DNA from 4 places in the Lysinibacillus sp. G01H genome. Region 1 is predicted to be linked to each of the others. Evidence: riboswitches for the same ligand, from Rfam matches in the RefSeq annotation. Region 1 holds a riboswitch; each other region holds the start of a gene.

Region 1 (5,248 bases):
TAACACTCACTATGTAAATAAAAGCAACTGCTATTTTCCGTGACATTTTCCATTTTCGTTTAAAGAACATGACAATGGGTTCTAAGAAAAATGCACTGATCCCAGCAAGTATTAAAGGCATGGACACTGGGATAACAAAATAGGCAGCTAGAAGTAGGGATATTATCACAATCAACCGAAAAATCAATTTCCTAGCATTAAATTTATTCATAAACTCACCTTCTTTGCGAAAAAAATTAAGTTAAGTGTACCATAAATCAAATTTTATTACGTTCTGAAACAATAAAGGTAGGGATGAATTATGGAAAAAGAGATTTTGCAACTTTTTAGTAATCTAACAGAGCATGATCGCGATATTCAATATGAATCTTACGAGGAATTAATGAAAATTATGCAGGAACCCGTAGATTGGACATATGCAGTTTGGGAACAGCTAATAAAAGCACTTACATACAATAATGGTTATTCTCGTGCACGTGCTGCACAAATTTTATGCGCTTTAGCTGCAAAAAGTGATCCAGAAGAAAGGGTCTTGGAGGATTTTTTAAAGATTTGGGCTGTGACTTACGATGAACAATCTGCTACAGCAAGGCATGCATTACAGGCCATTTGGAAAATTGGACAGGCGGGTCAAGTACAAAGAGATTTGGTTGTATCGTATCTAGCTAAAAGATTTCAAACATGTATAGATGAAAAACAGCCATCTCTTATTCGTCAGGATATTATTATGTCATTTAAAAAGCTATATGATCAAACAAATGACTCGAAATTATTAGATATTGCCCATCGTTTAATTAATGAAGAACAAGATGCTAAATATAAAAAGAAGTATAAGTCAGCCATCCGTTCAAAGTAGCGAGGTGGTGTTTTTTTGTGCAAATTCTTTGATGAACGGTAGAATAGTCAACTATAATGAATGAAAAAAGGGGATTATAGCATGAGCATTTATAATTATCTAGTTCGGAAGCCTAATGGCGAAATTTTATCAATGGAAACATATCGTGGAAAAACAATGTTAATTGTTAACACGGCAAACCAATGCCGATTTACATATCAATTTGAAGACTTACAGAAAATGTATGATAAATATGGAAAAGAGAATTTTGTAGTTCTTGGCTTCCCTTGTGATCAATTTGGCCATCAAAATCCTGAGGATGGAGAGGAAACTAAGCATCTATGCAAGGTAAACTATGGGGTCACATTCCCGATTTTTGAGCTTGTACAGGTAAATGGAGAGGCTACACATCCACTCTTTAATTATTTAAAGCATGAAGTGAATTACCGAGAGTTTGGGAAGGCAAGTATGCAGGAGAAAATGTTGGCAGAAGCAATTGTTCAACTTGCCCCAAGCTTTTTAGATGGTCGTAACATTCGCTGGAACTTTACAAAATTTCTAGTAGATGCTAATGGTAAGACCGTCGCACGCTTTGAACCAACAGATTCACAGCTCGATATTGAACAAGCAATTGAAACACTACTATAGTAAATTTCTTAATAATGTAAAAATTTGTTGGAATTTTCTCTTCTAGTGTTACTATATTTTAAAATTGAGTACAGCTATTTTTTCTGAATCATATATGATAAACTGCTTTACAAATGAAATATTCTTGCAGGATAAAGGTGCTAGTAAGCATAATCGGGAATCCGGTGAAAAACCGGAGCTGTTTCCGCAACTGTAAGTACAGCCATTATAAAGATTTACCACTGTCTCAAAGAAGATGGGAAGGTCCTTTATAACACATTCGTTTTATGTGACGAACTGTACAAGCCAGGAGACCGACCTTTATTTGAACGTATAAAAACTTCTCGGAAGCTAGGAGGATATACGGCAAATACATAGGCTTTGTCTAGTTTGATGGCTCAATCTTGTATTTTTGTCGTTCCTTTGCAAAAGGAGCGACTTTTTTTATGCCTTTCAAGTAAGAATTTTTCATTATAGAAAATAGGGGGGAAGCAAGTGAAAAAAGATGCCCGTTATTCTTGTTATCCATTTATGCGTGAGAAAGCTTCAACGGTTGATTTTGAAATTCGAACAGATAGCCTTACAACACATCTAGGAGTTGCATTAGCTGCGGTAAAAAAAGAGGATGTTCAAGTTGTTGCTGAGGATTTATTACTTATGTTACCTATGGCGTATCATGTGAATGGCTCAGTTCGTGGGAAATTAGCGGTAACTGAAGAGGATTTATCTTGGTTAAGTGAGCGTTATGATTTTTACGTTCGCCATGTGAAGGAAGAGATTCAAATTTTTGTTTTACCTCAAGGAACAGAGGCCGCTGCAGCCTTACATCTTTGTCGCAGTGAGGCAAAAAAATCATATCGAACTTTACACAAAGTATCAGAAGAACGAGAGGTTCCTGCTATTCTTTTCGATTACCTTGGTTTATTAGCTAATGTATGTTTTGTCATGGCTGTTTTTATGAATCAGCAAGCTGGAATTTCTGAAATACCGTTTATTAGTAAATCCTACCCAATGAAAAAGAAAAAGGAGAATAACAATGAAGAAAGTATTTAATTTCCAATGGCTATCAGTGCTCTTACTTGCACTGGTATTAGCAGGCTGTGGCACTGCTGAAGATACAAAAAATAAAGATGCCTCGCAGGGTACACAACACGTAGAGAAAACAAGCTATAAAGTGACAGATGACCGTGGAGTGGAAATAGCGTTTAATGAAGTACCAAAAACAGTTGTATCTTTACAACCAAGTAATACTGAAATTTTGTTTGCTTTAGGTGTTGGCGATAAAATTGTAGGAGCAACTGAGTACGATACTTACCCAGAGGAAGCACAAAAAATTGAACGTGTCTCTGATACTACGAACTTTAACAGTGAAAGAATTATAGCGTTAAAGCCAGATGTTGTTATTGCTTATACAATCGGTGATAAGGATGCACTAAAGCCGCTTGAGGACGCAGGAATTAAAGTGTTTGTTATTCAATCTGCGACTACTTTCGATGATGTTTATGGAGATATCGAACAAATAGCTGCTGTGATGGATGTTGCTGATAAAGGAAATAAATTAAATGAAGAGATTAAAGCGAAAATTGCTGAAGTACAAACGAAGGTGAAGGACGTAAAAACGCCGAAAAATGTTTATTTAGAGGTTAGCCCTAAGCCAGACATATATACAGCAGGCTCTAGCACTTTCCAGCAAGAAATATTAGATGCAGCTAATGTTAATAATGTTTTTTCTGACTTGAATAGCTGGGCAAAAGTGAATGAGGAAGATGTTATTGCTAAAAATCCAGATATTATTTTAACAACAGTAAACTATACAGAAGATCCAATAGGAGAAATTCTTGGACGAGATGGTTGGAATACTGTGACAGCTATTCAAAACAAAGCGGTATTGTCCATCGATACAGATATCTCTAATCGACCTGGTCCGCGTATTGGTGAAGCTGTAGAATTAGTAGCGAAGGCTGTGTACCCAGAGTTATTTAAATAAGAAATGTTTCCATGCTAGCTGTCAGCCATTCAGCTAGCATTTTTTATGTGGTTTAAATTATTACCTAGCGTGAAAATTGGAATTAATGTAGTTTGTTCTTTAAAATAAAAGTAAGTATGCTTAATAATCTTAGGAGGTGTAGTGAGTGGAGCAATTAGAGACAAAGGTAATTCCATTTGAAGCAGTCCATAATTTCCGAGACATGGGTGGATATAAGACAAAAGATGGGCGTAGGGTAAAGAACGGTTTATTTTACCGCTCAGCTGCTCTTGGAAAAATGACACTGGCGGATAAAGAGCTATTTGAAACGTTAGGGATTAAAACCATTTTTGATTATCGCGATAACAATGAGGCGTATCATAATCCTAACCCAGTGTTCTCATATGCTCAATATATACAAATCCCAGCGAAGGGTAATCATGCTTTTGAAATGCCTACCAATGCTGGTGGTAGAGATTTCTATAAAGTGGTAAGCCCTGAGATGTTTCGAGATTTTTATGCACAAATGCCTTTTAACAATCTTTCATTTAAAGAGTTAATGCAAACGATTCAAAACCCTGATAATCTAGGTCTTGTACATCATTGCGCAGTTGGTAAGGACCGAACGGGTATTGGAGGAGCACTTATTTTGCTAGCTTTAGATGTACCTGAGGAGACCATCATGGAGGACTATTTAGATACTAATATACATTTACGTCCAATGGTAGAAAGAATGGCTCAGGCTATTCAGCATCAGTATAATGAGCAAGAACTACAGCAATTTTATGCATTAATGTCCGCCCGTGAAGACTATTTACAAGCAGCATTGGATGCGATGGATCGTCGCTATGGTTCTAAGACTGGGTTTTTAGAGCAGGAATTTGGCCTAACAATTGAAAAACGAGAGCAATTACAATCCTATTGCTTAATTTAAAAAATGGCCCTTTCACACGATGTGGGAGGGATTTTTTATGTGGAAGCGCTGTATTCCTATAAATCTCTTTACAGTCTGAATATTTGTGATAAGATACAATAGATTTTTAAGAAAATATAGGAGAAGTGAAAGTATTGGCAGACACAATTAAAGAGACAAATAAGTTAAGTCTATTCCATTTAACATGGCCGATCTTCTTAGAAGTTTTTCTATTTATGTTGATGGGACTAGCCGATACTTTTATGCTCAGTGCTTTATCAGATAATGCTGTATCAGGAGTAGGTGCAGCCAATCAATATATCCATATTGCCATCTTGATTCTGGAAGTAGTGGGCAATGGTGCATCTATTGTTGTTTCCCAATATTTAGGCTCCAGACGCTTTTTTGAAGCGGCCAAGATCTCGGCGTTAGCGGTCACGATGAATTTGGTCGTTGGGCTTTTAATGAGTATTTTATTTTTCTTCTTTGCGAGACATTTAATGACAATGATGAACTTGCAGGGAGAAGTCCTCCACTATGCACAAAGTTACTTAGCCATCATTGGGAGTTTTATTTTCCTACAGGCTATTATTAATGCACTCGCAGCAATTATTCGTGTACATGGTTGGACAAAACAAACTATGTACGTTTCGCTTGGCATGAACGTCTTACATGTTGTGCTAAACTACGGTCTTATTTTTGGGAATTTAGGTTTCCCAGAGCTTGGTGTGAAAGGAGCGGCTATTTCCTCTGTCATTAGTCGCGGATTAGCCGTTCTAGTATTTTTCTGGTTGCTGTATCAGGTAATGGAAGTGCGTGTAAAGTTACAATATTATTTTGAGTATTCAAAGGAATATGTGAGGAAAATACTAAACATTGGTTTACCATCTGCGTTTGAACAGGTGCT
Region 2 (5,248 bases), 2.2 Mb from region 1:
GTTTTGATCTTGCGCTATGAATATCCGCGAAAGCAGGAAAAATACCCGCGCTAGTGCGACGAATACCCGCGAAAGCAAGCAATGCCTTCACGCGAACAAAATCTCCCCATCCTACAGGCAATGCATGGCTGCCTGTGCTTCTTGCCATGGAACCGAATATCCTTTGCCCTTTGCACAAAAGATACTAGAGGAACTATACTCAGGGTCTGCATTTTTATCGTAGCCAATCTGTGCAATCACATCCTCTGTATTATGGCACACATCATAGCCATCAAATTGGAGAGTGAGTGCACCTTTCCCATTTGTATAGGCGGCAAAGGTTGTACTGTAGCTCATTAAAGTGGCAACAGGCGCACGACCTGTTAGGATAACATCCGTTTCGGATAAAATCGGGTCATCGAATGTGCCTGCTGCTTGCTGAATATCATTCATCATACGGCCGATAAAGTCGTTTGAAGCCTTCATTTTAAAGCGATAATAGGGTTCAAGTAGGACATTTTGTGCCTGCTCCAGCCCCTGACGCAGTGCACGGAAACTGGCTTCGCGGAAATCTCCCCCCGATGTATGTTCATTATGCCCGCGACCTGTTAGAAGTGTAAAATGAATATCTGTTACAGGGAAGCCTGTCAGTAGCCCATGATGGTCACGCTCAAACAGATGCTTTTCAACAAGGCGCTGATTGCCTAAAGATAAATGATCTGCATGACAGGCATTGCTGAAGGTATTACCTGTTCCACGTGGATTTGGCTCCATTAATAAATGAACTTCGGCATAATGCTTGAGGGGCTCGAAATGACCATAGCCTGTTACGGGGGTCGCAATGGTTTCCATATATAAAATTTGCGGCTCACCAAAGGAGACAGCTATTGAAAAACGCGTCATGAATACCTCTGTCAGGACCTCTAATTGAATGACACCCATAATATGCACATGGATTTCCTGAAATTTTTCCAGCCAGACCACACGCAAGGACGGCTCTTCTGCTTCGAGTAAACGGAAAAACTGGAGCACTTCCTTGATATGCTGATCGCCCTCATATTGAACCTTTGCCTGTAAGGTTGGGACAAGCTCATAGGGCTGGGATAGCATCGTTGTACCGATTCGATCCCCAATGTTTGCCTGGCTCAGCCCTTTGACAGCGAAAATTTCTCCCGCCTCTACCTGTTGAACGGTCTCATAGCGACTGCCGTTATAAAGGCGAATTTCAGTTACTTTTTCTGTTACTTCGCTAAATGAAAATTCATCACGCACATGCAATGAACCCTTGACCGCCTTCATAAAGGTTAAACGCTGGTGACCATCATGACGAATTTTAAAAACCTCTCCCTCAAACGGGGCAACCTTGTCAAAATCGGTACTCGTTAACAGCGGGAGCTGGTCAAGAAATTCCTGAATGCCCTCATCCTTTAAGGCAGAGCCAGCAAAGCAAGGGAAGGCACATTCATTTTTAATCATTCCCTGTAACTGAGCAAGACACTGTTCATGCTCCAATGACTCATTCAGAAAGGCATCAAGCAATTTTTCGTCGCGCTCCGCTAGCCATTCCATGATGCTATTTGACACATAGTCTGCTCGCAGTGGCTCATCGATGAACAATACATGCTGTGAGCAATCTTTGCGAAGCTGCCTGATGACAGCCTCCACATTGGCACCTTCACGATCTATTTTGTTGATAAAGAAGAAGGTAGGGACATGGTATTGACGTAAAAGTTGCCATACTGTTTCTGTATGGCCTTGTATCCCTTCGACAGAGCTAATGATCATAATGGCATAATCCATCACACGAATGGCACGCTCCATCTCAGGGGAGAAATCGACATGCCCTGGCGTATCAATCAATGTGTATGTATCATCGCCAATGCGCATACGCCCCTGCTCGGCAAATATCGTAATGCCTCGTCTGCGCTCCAGCTCGTGATTATCAAGAAAGGTATCCTGATGATCAACTCGACCACGGGCTTGGATACTATTTGTATGAAAAAGTACTTGCTCAGAAAAGGTCGTTTTCCCTGCATCCACGTGCGCAAGTACACCAATTGTTTTGTACATAAGAAATCCTCGTTTCTATAGAATGCTATCTTTTTATTGTAACAGAATACTAGCTTCTATATTTCTTGTAAAATAGTTCGTCTTTATGTCGAAATAGTGCTAATATAATGATGATTATACTTTTAGTGTCATACTACTGATTGCGCGATAAATATTCTTCTGCTAGTCTATCAATAGTATTGACCATTATAGAACGTATTGGTGCAAATGGCATTTGTCATTTGCTTAAAAGGGAAATCGGTGCAATTCCGATGCTGTCCCGCAACTGTAAATGGGGAGTCTATACAGCATGCCACTGTAGTGAAACTATGGGAAGGCGTATAGATGATGAACCTAAGCCAGGATACCTGCCAGTATGTATTTTTTGACTAAGAACCACGAGGATGGGGATAGTGATACAGGTAATATACCGTTATTTCACTATGCTACTCTCTTGGCGACAAGAGGGTTTTTTTTATGCCCTTCCAAACACCTGGGTAGTAAAGAAATCTCTGATTTCTTTCTATATTTTAACAACAAAGGAGAAAAGGACATGAAGAAATGGAAAAGTATATGGCTAATGATGATCATTGCCTTGGTCGCTGTTTTAGGGGCTTGTAATGCAAAAGACAAAACGGAATCAGCAGCACAAGGTGAAAAGGTTGAGCCATCTGAGGCGGCAGCCGAAGTAACCATTGAAAACAATGACACAAGTCAAACATATACGGAAGCACCAACAAAAGCGATTAGCTTAAATCAGCATGTGACAGAAATTATGCTAGCACTTGGCTTAGAGGATTCTATGGTAGGGACAGCTTACTTAGATGATAAAATCTATGAGCCACTGCAAGAGGCATACGACAAAGTCCCTGTGCTTTCCGATCAATACCCAACGAAGGAGCAAGTCATTGATGCCGAGGCAGATTTCCTATATGCAGGCTGGAAAAGTGGCTTTGGCGAAAAGGGTGTAGGCACACCAGAAGAGCTTGAAGAATTAGGCATCCATACGTATTTACATACGGCTTCCAACATGACAAAGCCAACATTAGAGGATATTTTCACTGATATTCGCCATATCGCGAAGATTTTCCGTATTGAGGATCGTGGCGAAGCTTTAATTGAGCAAATGACGAAAGATGTAGAGGCAGTACAAGCTAAATTACCAAAAGATAGCGAAAAATTACGTGTTCTTGTGTTTGATAGCGGTGAAAAGGATGTATTTACAGCTGGTCAAAACTTTATGAATGAGCTGGTGACAATCGCGGGTGGTCAAAATATCTTTGGTGATGTGGAATCAGGATGGACAACTGTGTCGAAGGAAGATGCAGTAGACCGCAACCCAGAGGTAGTTGTCGTGATTGATTACGGTGAAACAACGGCAGACCAAAAGATCCAATTCTTAAAAAATGATCCAGCATTGAAGGAGATGGAAGCGGTCAAAAATGAGCGCTTTGTCATCCTGCCACTTTCAGCAGCGTCTGAAGGGGTTCGTGCAGCAGAGGCCATTGAAATTTTAGCCAAGGGCTTCTATCCTGAAAACTTTTAATCCATTCGAGCTAGCGTTTTGCTAGCTCCTTTTTTATAAGGAGCGATAAAAATGAACGCATTTCAAAAAAATGTACCAGATCAAACATTTGAAACACTAAACCGTCATGGTGAGTTTACCCGTCTAGCCGTTAGCCCGGGCATTATTAATAAGCATTATACGCCTGCACAATTCCAAAAAATAGCCGAAATTGCTGGCGAAAAGGGGGCGATAAAATATTCTGCTTCCTATAGTATACTCGTATCCATACCAACGTGCGATGCCACAGAAGCGGTGCAAGCCTTACAGGAAGCAGGTCTTTATGTTGCTCCCTCTGGTTCAATCATAGCCATGAAGGCCTGCGATTTTTGTGATGGGGAGAAAATGGAGGCTGCGCCGATAACCGAACAGCTCTATCATGCTATAGAGGGGATGAAGGTACCTGCAAGAGTGCGTGTCAATATTAATGGCTGTGCATCAGCTTGCTACAATGCAGTCTATGATGATATTGGACTCGTTTACCAACAAAAAAGCTTTGATGTCTATTTAGGGGCAGTACCGATGGGAGCAAAGGCACAGGCTGGTACGTTATTCGCTAAGAGGGTAGACGTCACACAAATTGAAGATTTTTTACTGCACCTGATCAACCTATATAAGGAGCATGCTCGCCCAAATGAGCCCTTTTACAAATTTTATCGCAGAACAAAGTCCGCAGAATATTGGGAACTAGTAAAAAATTCAATTAAATAGCAGGAATATTACTTAGGGTGTCGAAGTATTGTAGTAAGGCACAGAAAATTACAATACAAAGGAGCAAGAACATGACATCGAAACAAGGGATTCAACCAGAAGATCTTTATCGCTTAAAATCAGTAGCAGATCCACAGCTTTCACCAGATGGGACAGAGGTAGTTTATGTAGAGACTCGTATGGACGAGAAGAAAAATGACTATATATCGAATTTGTTTTACATAAACTTGAAGGACAAAACACCACAGCAATGGACATTTGGTGAAGATAGAACGAGTTCCCCTGTTTGGTCACCAGATGGCAGTCAAATTGCATTTTTGTCAACGAGAACAGGTAAGTCACAAATTTATGTTCTTTCGAAAGCAGGTGGAGAGGGAAAACAGGTGACACATTGTAAAAATGGAGCGACATCCCCTGTCTGGTCACCATGTGGCAAGAAAATTGCTTTTTCAGTCGTGCTAGGGAAAGATGAAACCATCCTAGATAAAGCGGAGGATGAGAAGAAAAAGGATAAAGAACTAAAGCCACTAGAAATCGAGAAAATGAAACACAAATCGGATGCTGGTGGATTTATTGATATGGAGCAGTTTACCCATATTGCCATTGTCAATGTGGAATCAGGAGAGCTAGAACAAGTGACAGAAGGCAAAGAGTACTTCCATCTGGGTACTTGGTCGCCAGATGGCAAATACCTTACGTATTTAGCAGATAAAGCGGAGGATTTAGATTTCTCATTCAATGTGGATATCTATTTATTGGAGTTTGAAACGAAACAGAGTCACAAGCTAACAGAAGGTTCGGGAGCATATTACCAAACGGCTTGGTCTCCGAATAGTCGCTATCTTTCTTTTGTAGGAGGAGAACGTGAATTTGAAAATGCCACACAAGCGAAGCTTTGGATTTATGACATGGAGCAAAAACTACTAAACTGTGTAACAAGTGAAT
Region 3 (5,248 bases), 950 kb from region 1:
CTGCCAAAAGGTGCTGAAAATTCATTGATGGCCACTAGAGCTGTTGGTACTGCGGTTAGCATAACAACAGTATTGGTAGGTGAAAAATTTTCCCTTTTTAAAAATTCTTTAACTTCTCGTTTCACATCGCTGATGACATAATCCCCAGGAACTGAGCGATTTAATAAGCAATTATGCCAGCCTATACCCGGGTTATGAACTGCCGAAGATACGATCTTCAAAGGAAGCTCTGATTGAAGTTGGATATATTGTTCAGTTATCATAAAATGCTCTTTTTTGATGACAGCTCGCTGTTGGTAGTCTGTAGCTGCGGGCATCATTGTAATTTGAGGTTTTGGTATTTCAGGATGAGCATATGTAGTCACCCGTGCTTGATAAACTTCTTCAATTTGGGAGGCAATTAATACTTCATGTGGTGCACCAAGTGCTCTCATTCGTCCGCTTTCCATCAGCAATAATTCATCACAATAAAGAGAGGCTAAATTCATATCGTGTAGTACCATAACAACCGTTAAACCACACTCCATCGCTTCCTTCCGAACCATATCTAAAATTTGACGTTGGTGGGCAATATCTAAATGATTAGTTGGTTCATCCAGTAATAGTATTTCTGCAGTTTGAGCTAAGGCTTGTGCTACAAATACTCTTTGTTGTTCACCACCAGATAAAAATTCCATTGGTGTATGCTCATATCGCTTTACACCTGTTTGTAGCATAGCATGTTGTACAGCCTGTTCGTCCTGTTCAGACCAACTCGAGAAAAAGCCTGTTTGATGCGGATAGCGCCCCAGTGAAACTGCCTCTCTCACACTGTTTGAGAAAGCATTTGCATGAAGCTGTGGTAATACAGCCATTTTTTTTGCCAAAGCACGAGCATTATAAGAAAGAATATTTTGTCCATCAATCGAAATGGTTCCAGCAGTAGCTGGTAAAATACCACTCATTACTTTTAATAATGTAGATTTCCCGCTACCATTCGGCCCTAGAATACCAAGAATTTTTCCTTTTTCAACAGTAAAACTAATGTCCTTGACGATTGGTACATCTTCATAGCCACCTGATAGCTGTTCAACAATAATCATGCCCGTACCCCCTTACTTCTTCGCTGCTTATAAAAAATATAGGAGAAAACAGGAGCTCCAATAAATGCCGTAATAACACCAATTGGTAGCTCTCTTGGCACAATGATTGTTCGTGCTACTAGGTCGCAAATAATGAGTAATGTTGCACCATTGAAAAAAGATAATGGTAATAAATGGCGATGATCAGAACCCCAAATCATCCTTGTCATATGCGGCACCACTAATCCTACAAAGCCAATTGTGCCAGAAACCGCTACAGCCGCTCCAGTGAGCATGGAGCCACCTGCTAATATCAAATATTTACTGCGCTTCACATTAACACCTAAATGTTTTGCCCGTTCTTCACCATACAACAAAACATTTAGTTCTCTTCTTTGTGTCCATAGCATAATTGAACCTACAATCACAAATGGAATGATCATTTGGACATATGGCCAACCACGCATCGAAACAGAACCAAGTAGCCAGCCTATTACCTGACGTAATTCTTCACCAGATAAGGCAATCATTAATGAAATAAGGGAACCTAAAAATGAACTAAAAATAACACCTGTTAATATCAACGTTTCCATTTTCAATGAGCGGTCTACGAGTCTAGCAAAGCTCATAACAACTACCATCGTGATGATAGCACCAATCATACTGAAGGTTGGCAGCGCATACAAACCGACAACAGGTATAGAAATACTAAAAAAGATCGTTAAAACAGCACCAACAGATGCCCCTGATGAAACCCCTAGTGTATATGGATCTGCTAATGGATTTTTTAATAAACCTTGGAATGCTGCTCCAGCAATAGCTAGAGATGCGCCTACTAGTCCCGCTAATAACACGCGAGGCAAACGAATTTTCCAAAAAATATTGGCGGCTGTTTCATCAACCGCCTTATTCCATAATACTTCTAATGGAATATGAACTGAGCCTATCGCTACGCCACACCAGATGCTAATAAGAAGAAGCGTACATGTTAGTGTATAGGCTAGTGCTATTTTTTTCACTTAAATACCTCAGGATAGATTGCTTTTGCTAATTCTTCTAGACCTTCTGCTAAACGTGGCCCTTGACGACTTGTTGTACTTTCATCTACCTGCACAATCGCATTATTTTTTACGGCATTAATCGTATCAAAGCCCGCCCGTTTTGGTATTTTCGTTAAAATATCTGGTACATAATGATATGTCACCACGATGACATCTGGATTTTTTGCGATAATTTGTTCTGCATCAATTTTATACCAATTATCGCCATCTACAGCTACATTCTCTGCATTGATCATTTCAAGCATCGCGTTCATAAACGTACCATTGCCAGATGTATAAATATCTGGCTCATCTGATGCTTCAACTAACACTTTTTTGGGTTCAACATCCTTGACTTTAGACAAAACTTCTTCTACTTTCGCCTTCATATTAGCAACAATTTTTTCTGCCTCTGGTAATTTCCCTGTAGCACGTCCAAGTTGCTCAATTGTTGTATATGTTTCATTAAAGTCTTGTGCATTTCTTACTACAAAAACTTTCAAACCTGCTGATTCAAGCTGTGCAATAGCCTCTTCTGAAAGAGACATGCTAGATTCGTGTGAAAAAACGATATCTGGTTTTAAGGCAATAATTTTTTCAATATCGTACTCCATACCGCCAACCTTATCCTTCTCAGCTGCCTCTGGCGGATAATCGTCGTTGTCAGTAACACCAACTATTTCATCATTTAAACCTAGTCCAAAAAGGATTTCAGTATTACTCGGAATAAGTGAAACAATTTTCTCAGGAGGTGCTTCAAGTGTAATGTCCTTACCAAGGGCATCTGTTATCGTCATTGGGAATGTTGCTTCATCCACCTGTGCTGTTTCTTGCTGTGTTTGCTGCTCGTTAGATGACTTGTTATCTTTTGCTTCCTGCCCACAAGCAGCTAGCAAGCCTACTGCTAAAAATGCTGATAATCCTATTTTCCAAAATTTCTTCATGTGAATCCTCCTTCGTTGGTCCATGCGACATTTCGCTTTATTTTGCATCAAAATAAAACCCCTCATCTTTGAACGATGAGGGGGCAAAATCGCACCAAAAAACTGATACAAAATCCACCACCCTATCCTCGTAGGTTGTCATGTCGTTATAAAGGCAGGTCTCCTGGCTAGTGCTACTTGCGATTTTTCAAGCCTTCCCGAAATCTTCAGTGGCATCATTTGAAAAAACTCACACTTACAGTGGCGGGACCGCATCGGAATTACACCGATTTCCCTTTTCACTTTACTTAAGTAAAGAACCTTTATAATATTCAGTTGATTTCATTATACATGAAAATGAAAGAAGTCGCCTCCATTCAAGACGACTCCCCGGCCATTATACAATTTCAGAAAAGTATTGGACTGTTTTCATTTGAGCACCCATTTCTCTTAATGACCATGTCTGTTCTAAATAAACGTCCGCTAGTTTTTCATATTTTCCACCAAATTTATGTGCCCACTCAACCGCAATGACACTTTCATAAAGGTGAGCCATTTTTTCAGCCATACCTTTTGCTTCAAAAGTTTTCGTTGCCTCGTCTAAAGCGCTAAAAATTTGCAGTTTTATAGAAATATTCGCCAATTGTTCTTTAACGATTTGTACTAGTGAGCTGTCAGCTAATTTCTCTAATCGTTCCTCCATCTCACAGACAAACAGTTCATGTGCATGAAACTTATCCACTAAACGAATGAGTTCTAAGGCCAAAATATTAGCCGTCCCCTCCCACACCGTCAACACTTGCGCGTCTCTTAATAAGCGGGGCGTTACAAAGTCTTCTATATAGCCATTACCCCCGTGTAATTCAATTGCCTCACTAGCATAGTGAACAGCTTGCTCTGCCGTTTCCTTTTTCATAATGGCAATATATAAACGATTCATAATAAGGTCTTGCTGTGTTCCCTGTCCACTTGTCACTTTATCGTATAATTGAATAAGATCAAAAACTGTCGCTACTTCCACGTGCAACTTAGCTGCAAATTTCCCTAAAGTATCCTGAATCATAGGGTATTGTGTTAAGGGCTTGCCAAATGCATGTCGATTGCTTACATAATGTTTTGCCTCTAAGAAGCCACGACGCATAATACCAATAGAAGCGACTGCATTACAAATTCTTGAGAGATTTAGTGCTTCTAGCATATAATAAATCCCTTTATTTTGCTCCCCTACAACATAGGCAAGTGCACCATCAAATTCTACCTCACCAGAGGGAACTGCCCGAACGCCTAATTTATCTTTCAATCGACGAATACGTAGATGATTTGTTGTACCATCTTCTTTACGCCAAGGAACTGCAAACAACGTTAAGCCTTTGGAACCTGCTGGCGCCCCTTCTATTCGTGCCAATACCATCGCTACACCACACATGCCCGCATTGGATGCAAAGTATTTTTCACCATATAGACGATACGCAGTGCCATCCTTTCTCGCCTCCACCACATTTGCACCGACGTCAGAGCCTCCTTGACGTTCTGTTAAAAAGGTCGCACCTTCATATAAATCTGTGTCACCTGTTGCACAAACATGTGGTAAAAAACGTTGCTTTACCTCTTCATCTGCATAATGATCTAATAGATAGGCAGTAGCCATCGTCAATGTTACAGGACAATAAAATCCTGGCTCTGCATGTGATAGCAAATAACCTTGTGCAAAGCTATAAACATAATTCCCCTTGTGACCTAGCTGCGGAATATGCTTGTGTACATAACCTACAATCCCAGTATTATATGTCTCTTCAATCGTTTTTTTATAGCCATCATTAACCCAAACCTCTGATATCTCTTCACCATAGGCATCGTATCTTTGAAGGCGAGGTTCACCCTGTCGATCTGTATGCTTTGCCCTCGTATCAATATCACCTGCACATAGCTCACCAAAATCTGTTAACTCTCGTTGGGCATATGATAGAAACTCTTTATCTAACATCATTCCTACTATTTTTTGAAGCGTGTCATCTTCCGTAAAAAAGTTCGTAGTACGCATTGCTTCTTTTTGTAATACTTTCATGCTATCTCACCTCTTGCCCCTTCAAATTTTGTTTTAATATTTTGCCTGATGCATTGCGTGGTAGCGCTTCCACTTTTTCAAAAATACGTGGTATTTTAAATTTTGCAAGATGTTCCTCTAAATAAGCTTTCAAAGCTTCCTCATCGATGTCTTGTTTAG
Region 4 (5,248 bases), 1.6 Mb from region 1:
GGGCTTACTGTCCAATACAAAGGTGTGAGTATAGAAAAAGTGAAGAATTATGCGAATGTTTATAAAGACATTATTCAAATAATGGAGAGCTTCGGTGTCAACAACATTCCGTATCACACGCTGAAAATAACGAGGGTTTTTAGCCTTCCAGATAACAATAGTTTAGAAAATATTATTATTAGTTCTGGCAACATCATTGAAATACGCCCGTATTCTAATAAATTTTTTGAATTTAATTATGGCTATAATATTACAGAAGACATGATAAATACATTAATGGATGAACAGTGGGAAACCAAGGAACAAACTAATTGCTATGAGGTTTTAAAAAGAACAATTGAGCAAAAGGTTATATACACCAACAAAAGCATGCTCTTTAGTGAGGCGAAAAAGAAGTCAGTAGAAAACTTGTTCATAAGTAATGAAAAAGATCCGTATATGGAAAAGTTTCTACAAATATTACAAGAAGAACCGAAAAATGCTTATCTGTATATCAAAAGGTTATAAGAAAACCTTAACTAAATCAGGGAGACAGAGTATTATTTCATGAAAATATTAGGTGAGGTATTTAAATATACAAAGCCATACAAAGCAAAATTATTTCAAGTAAATATTTTGATGGGCATTTCAATGATTTTAAGTATAGTACACCCCCTTTTATTTGGTAAATTTATTGATTCTATAACAGTAAAAGACCTCAATTCCGCATTCATAATTATAGTGTTTATGGCTTTTTTGTTTCTTTTTAATTTATTTTTTAAAGTAATCCAAAAATATTATTTAACGAAATTTGCCTGCTATCTACAAATGGATATTAAGTTAAAGATAATAAAAAGAATCATGGCTATGGACATGGATGAGTATCAATTAAAAGCAAAAGGTGAACTGATGAATAAAATAGAAAATGATACAAAGGCATTTTCTGAAGTAGTATCAGAGTTTTTAAATATTGTTGTAGATTTTATCAGTATAATAATTGTGTTCGTAATATTGATAAATCTTAATTTTATTTTAGCTAGTATTTTATTCATTGCTTGTCCTTTAGCACTTATCATTTTTAAATATTATGGAAAAAAAATAAGGATGACGGATACTGCCATCAAAAAAGATTTAGATTCTTATTTAACCTATCTGGGAGAAATACTGTCATCATTTAAATTATTTAAGATATTTAATAATGAGATAAACGCCATAGATAACTATCAAAAGAGAATTACCTTATTATACAAAAATACTCTTGATAAAATGCGTTTAAGTATAAAATCAGGATCAATAATAGAATTATTAAACTTTACAAGTTATTTAATTATCCTTATTATAGGTGCCTACTTTATTTATAAAGGCAGCCTCACCTTAGGAGTATTAATAGCATTCACAACCTATGCCAATAACTTTAGTCAGTCATTTTTAAGATTTTCTCAACTAAATTCCTTTTTACAAGAAGCAATTGTGTCTGTAAATAGAGTAAAAAACTTAATGGGAGACAATAAATACAATATAAGGAAATTGATAGTATCAGGCTATGTAAATTCATCGCATCATTTTAGAAAAGACAAAATAGTGTTGCGGAATGTAAGCTTTACCTATACTAATGCATTATCTCCAGTTTTAGAAAATATAAATTTCCAAATACCTTTGAAGAAAATTGTATTGATTAAGGGAGAAAGCGGATCAGGTAAATCGACATTATTGAATATATTATCAGGTTTATACATTAATTATCAGGGTGAAATATTTCTATCCAATCAAAATATTAGATATATTCCTAATGATGTTTATAGAAAAAGGGTATGTTTGGTAACGCAAGAGCATTTTATAATGACAGGGACAATAAGGGAAAATTTGTTATTAGCAAAGCCGAATGCAACGGATGAAGAATTAATTCAAATTTGTAAAATGGTTAACATTTATTCATATATAGAAACGTTGGACTATAAATTTGAAACTCTTATTGGGCATAATGGGCTTGAATTATCTACTGGGCAACAGCAAAGACTTTCAATAGCAAGATCGCTTCTAAGAGATGCGGATATCTATTTGTTTGACGAGATTACTTCTGCGCTTGATAAAGACAACCAAATAAATATAGAAACATTACTTTTATATTTAAATAAAGAAAAACAAAAGACTGTTATATTGGTTACTCATCACCCTGTTTTAATAAGTGAAGCAGATAAAATATTTGAAGTTAATAACAATCAGGTGAACGAGAGGGATTCATTTGTTGTTACAAGCTCTTAATAAGCCTAAATTGTTTGAATAGCTGGTTGTACTAAGTTAACACTCAAAAAAATTTTTCCTCTTGACACTAAAAAAGTTGTAAAGTAGATTTAACATAATTACATAAAAGCAATAGGTGCCCACTTGGGAGAATAGGGAATAAAGTGAAAAGCTTTAGCGGACCCGCCACTGTATAAGGGAGTTTCATAGTGTATGCCACTAGCGAATTGCTGGGAAGGTGCTATGAGATGTTGAACTTGAGCCAGGAGACCTGCCTACATGCTTTAGAAGAGATAGATGATGGAAAAGTCTGTAGTTTATTTGTCATGACAATAAACTACAGATTTTTTATTTTGTCTCAATGAGAACGAGAGGAGAAATAATCATGCAATTATTACAAGATACGATTCAAAATATTCAAGGGGTTGATATGAAAAGTATGGAGCAGGCTAGAAAACGGATTGATGGGCTTTGTAAGCCCCCAGGTAGCTTGGGTAAACTAGAATCACTTGCTGTACAGCTCTCTGGGATAACAGGACACTTATATCCAATGGTCGACAAAAAGGTGATGATTGTTTGTGCTGCAGATCATGGTGTTTGCGAGGAAGGTGTAACCACGAATCCACAAGATGTGACGGTCTTTCAAACATTAAATTTTCCTAAGGGAGGTACAGGCGTTTGTGCGATTGCGGGCATTACCAATGCAAAGGTTGTCACAGTAGATGTTGGGGTAAAAGAAGATATTCCACTTGATGCAGGAGTCCTTATTCATAAAATTAAATACGGTACCGATAACATGGCACAAGGTCCAGCTATGGCCAAACAAGAAGCCATTCAATCGATAGAAGTAGGAATCCAGGTGGCCACTGAGGAAATCATAAAAGGTGCTGATGTACTTGGGACTGGAGAAATGGGCATCGGCAATACAACACCAAGTGCTGCGATATTAGCTGTTTTGACGGGATGCAAGCCTATCGAAGTAACGGGGTTTGGTGCAGGAGTAGGCCAAGGAGGCATTGCCTATAAAGCAGCAGTTATTGAAAAAGCAATTACCTTAAATAAGCCTAATCCAAATGATGTTATTGATGTTCTGGCTAAGGTTGGAGGATTAGAGATAGGGGCGATGACAGGCATTATACTTGGCGCTGCTGTCCATCGTAAACCTGTTGTCATTGATGGATTTATTTCAACTATTGCCGCGCTCATTGCTTATAAGCTAGAACCAAAAGTAAAAGATTATATTATTCCTTCCCATGCCTCAGAGGAACCAGGGGCTAAAATTGCCGCTGCATTACTTGGCATTGAACCAATGTTGTACATGAATATGCGTTTAGGTGAAGGTTCTGGAGCAGCCTTAGCCTTTCCTATTTTAGATGCAGCTTGCTCGATGATGAAAAACATGGTGACTTTAGAAGAATCAATGCAGTTGTTAAAAAGGTAAGTTAAATGTCTCTTTTTTAATCATATAAGGAATGAAACATTAGCTAAAACAATAAAACAGCCAATGACTTAATTTTTGGTCATTGGCTGAATGGTGTTTATGCTTGATTTAATTTACGTAATGGCAAGCGCCACTTCATCATATAGGAAAGAATACGTAAAGCTGTAATCACTGCGAATAAAATATAAAGGAAAATGTCCCCTGTAAAAACCTCGAAGCCGATTAACAGTCCAGCAAGAGCTGCCCAAACTCCATAAACTTCATCACGGAGAACTAATGGTTTTCTTCTAGCTAATAAATCTCGTACAATACCACCACCTGAACCTGTCAAAACAGCAGCTACAATGACTGCGCTCACTGGCATATCAAGCTTGACAGCATAGAGTGCGCCTTGAATAGCGAATGCTGATAAGCCAATCGCATCTGTGAAGTTACCCCAACGATGCCAATGTTGAATCAGATGATGCGGAAAAATAAAGAATATCGTAATCGCAGCAAGCGCTATTTGAAACATCATATCCTGTCCCCAAAGTGTTGTGACAGGTAGTCCAATGAGTAAATTTCGAATAGCTCCTCCACCAAAAGCAGTCACAATACCAAGTATATATACACCGAATAAATCGTATTCTTCTTCCATGGCAATAATTGCCCCAGAAATAGCAAAGGCAATTGTTCCTATGATACTAAAAACCTCCCAAGCCATCCCTTTCACCCCTTCTATCAATAAATAAACTTTTTTAAAAGTTAAAAGACGTTTTACGTAACAGAATTTATGAATTTAATAGCCAAAATCGGTCATTAAATACGCTTCTTGAAATGAGTCCGCACATTAGCTTAGCGTAAAATCCTCTTAGAAACAATAGGCAAGTTTTACAGGTGCACATACAAATTGATAAAATGTGATTAAAATAAAGAAAAACATTCGTCAAAAGCGTTCATATACCAGTAGTTGGTTAGGAAATTCTAGAGTGATTGAAGTCAATTTAGATAGTTAATAAATCTTACTGATTGAAATGCGAGACATTGTGAAATGGAGAAGAAAGAATGACGTTTACATCAAATTTATCAATAGAAACGCTATCGTTAGCGGCAAAAGTAGAGGAGCAAGTTCGGCCTTATCATGCCAAGGTAGAAGAAATGGCATTCTACAATCAGCAGAAGGTGCTAGCAGCTTTCAGAAAGCATCAAGTAAGTGATTATCATTTACATCCATCAAACGGCTATGGCTATGATGATGAGGGACGGGATAATCTAGAGCGTGTTTATGCGGAAGTATTTGGTGCAGAGGCAGCCATAGTCCGACCACAAATTATTTCAGGCACACATGCAATCACGCTTAGTCTATTTGGTGTTTTACGTCCTGGTGATGAGCTGCTTTATATTTCTGGTCAGCCATATGATACATTGCAATCCATTGTCGATGGTGGTGATAAAGATACAGGTTCACTAAAAGATTATAAAATCGGTTATCGACATGTGGATTTACTAGATAACCAGGCCATTGATTGGGTAGGTGTAGAAGCGGCCATTACAGCACAAACCAAAATGATCGCGATTCAACGTTCAAAAGGCTATGCAACACGTCCA

Evidence for each region. A riboswitch is a leader RNA that binds a small molecule or an ion and turns the genes downstream of it on or off. The one in region 1 is predicted to bind cobalamin.
Region 2: another riboswitch for cobalamin. It lies ahead of PSR12_RS10755 (ABC transporter substrate-binding protein); the one in region 1 lies ahead of PSR12_RS21805 (hypothetical protein).
Region 3: another riboswitch for cobalamin. It lies ahead of PSR12_RS02790 (ABC transporter substrate-binding protein); the one in region 1 lies ahead of PSR12_RS21805 (hypothetical protein).
Region 4: another riboswitch for cobalamin. It lies ahead of cobT (nicotinate-nucleotide--dimethylbenzimidazole phosphoribosyltransferase); the one in region 1 lies ahead of PSR12_RS21805 (hypothetical protein).

The regions. Positions count from the first base shown of each region.
Region 1 covers NZ_CP118397.1:4,296,103-4,301,350, reverse strand. The annotation lists gene ytvI (sporulation integral membrane protein YtvI) at 1-211, opposite strand, end outside; gene PSR12_RS21815 (hypothetical protein) at 302-856, shown strand; gene PSR12_RS21810 (glutathione peroxidase) at 938-1,483, shown strand; cobalamin riboswitch at 1,602-1,799, shown strand; gene PSR12_RS21805 (hypothetical protein) at 1,958-2,515, shown strand; gene PSR12_RS21800 (ABC transporter substrate-binding protein) at 2,499-3,449, shown strand; gene PSR12_RS21795 (tyrosine-protein phosphatase) at 3,595-4,362, shown strand; gene PSR12_RS21790 (MATE family efflux transporter) at 4,497-5,248, shown strand, end outside.
Region 2 covers NZ_CP118397.1:2,132,555-2,137,802, forward strand. The annotation lists gene PSR12_RS10750 (elongation factor G) at 112-2,049, opposite strand; cobalamin riboswitch at 2,232-2,418, shown strand; gene PSR12_RS10755 (ABC transporter substrate-binding protein) at 2,582-3,574, shown strand; gene PSR12_RS10760 (precorrin-3B methylase) at 3,626-4,303, shown strand; gene PSR12_RS10765 (S9 family peptidase) at 4,375-5,248, shown strand, end outside.
Region 3 covers NZ_CP118397.1:559,563-564,810, reverse strand. The annotation lists gene PSR12_RS02800 (adenosylcobinamide amidohydrolase) at 1-1,082, opposite strand, end outside; gene PSR12_RS02795 (FecCD family ABC transporter permease) at 1,079-2,080, opposite strand; gene PSR12_RS02790 (ABC transporter substrate-binding protein) at 2,077-3,045, opposite strand; cobalamin riboswitch at 3,182-3,364, opposite strand; gene PSR12_RS02785 (acyl-CoA dehydrogenase family protein) at 3,422-5,089, opposite strand; gene PSR12_RS02780 (class I adenylate-forming enzyme family protein) at 5,091-5,248, opposite strand, start outside.
Region 4 covers NZ_CP118397.1:1,236,594-1,241,841, forward strand. The annotation lists gene PSR12_RS05905 (ABC transporter A family member) at 1-507, shown strand, start outside; gene PSR12_RS05910 (ABC transporter ATP-binding protein) at 547-2,241, shown strand; cobalamin riboswitch at 2,338-2,513, shown strand; gene cobT (nicotinate-nucleotide--dimethylbenzimidazole phosphoribosyltransferase) at 2,606-3,661, shown strand; gene PSR12_RS05920 (trimeric intracellular cation channel family protein) at 3,759-4,364, opposite strand; gene PSR12_RS05925 (methionine gamma-lyase family protein) at 4,706-5,248, shown strand, end outside.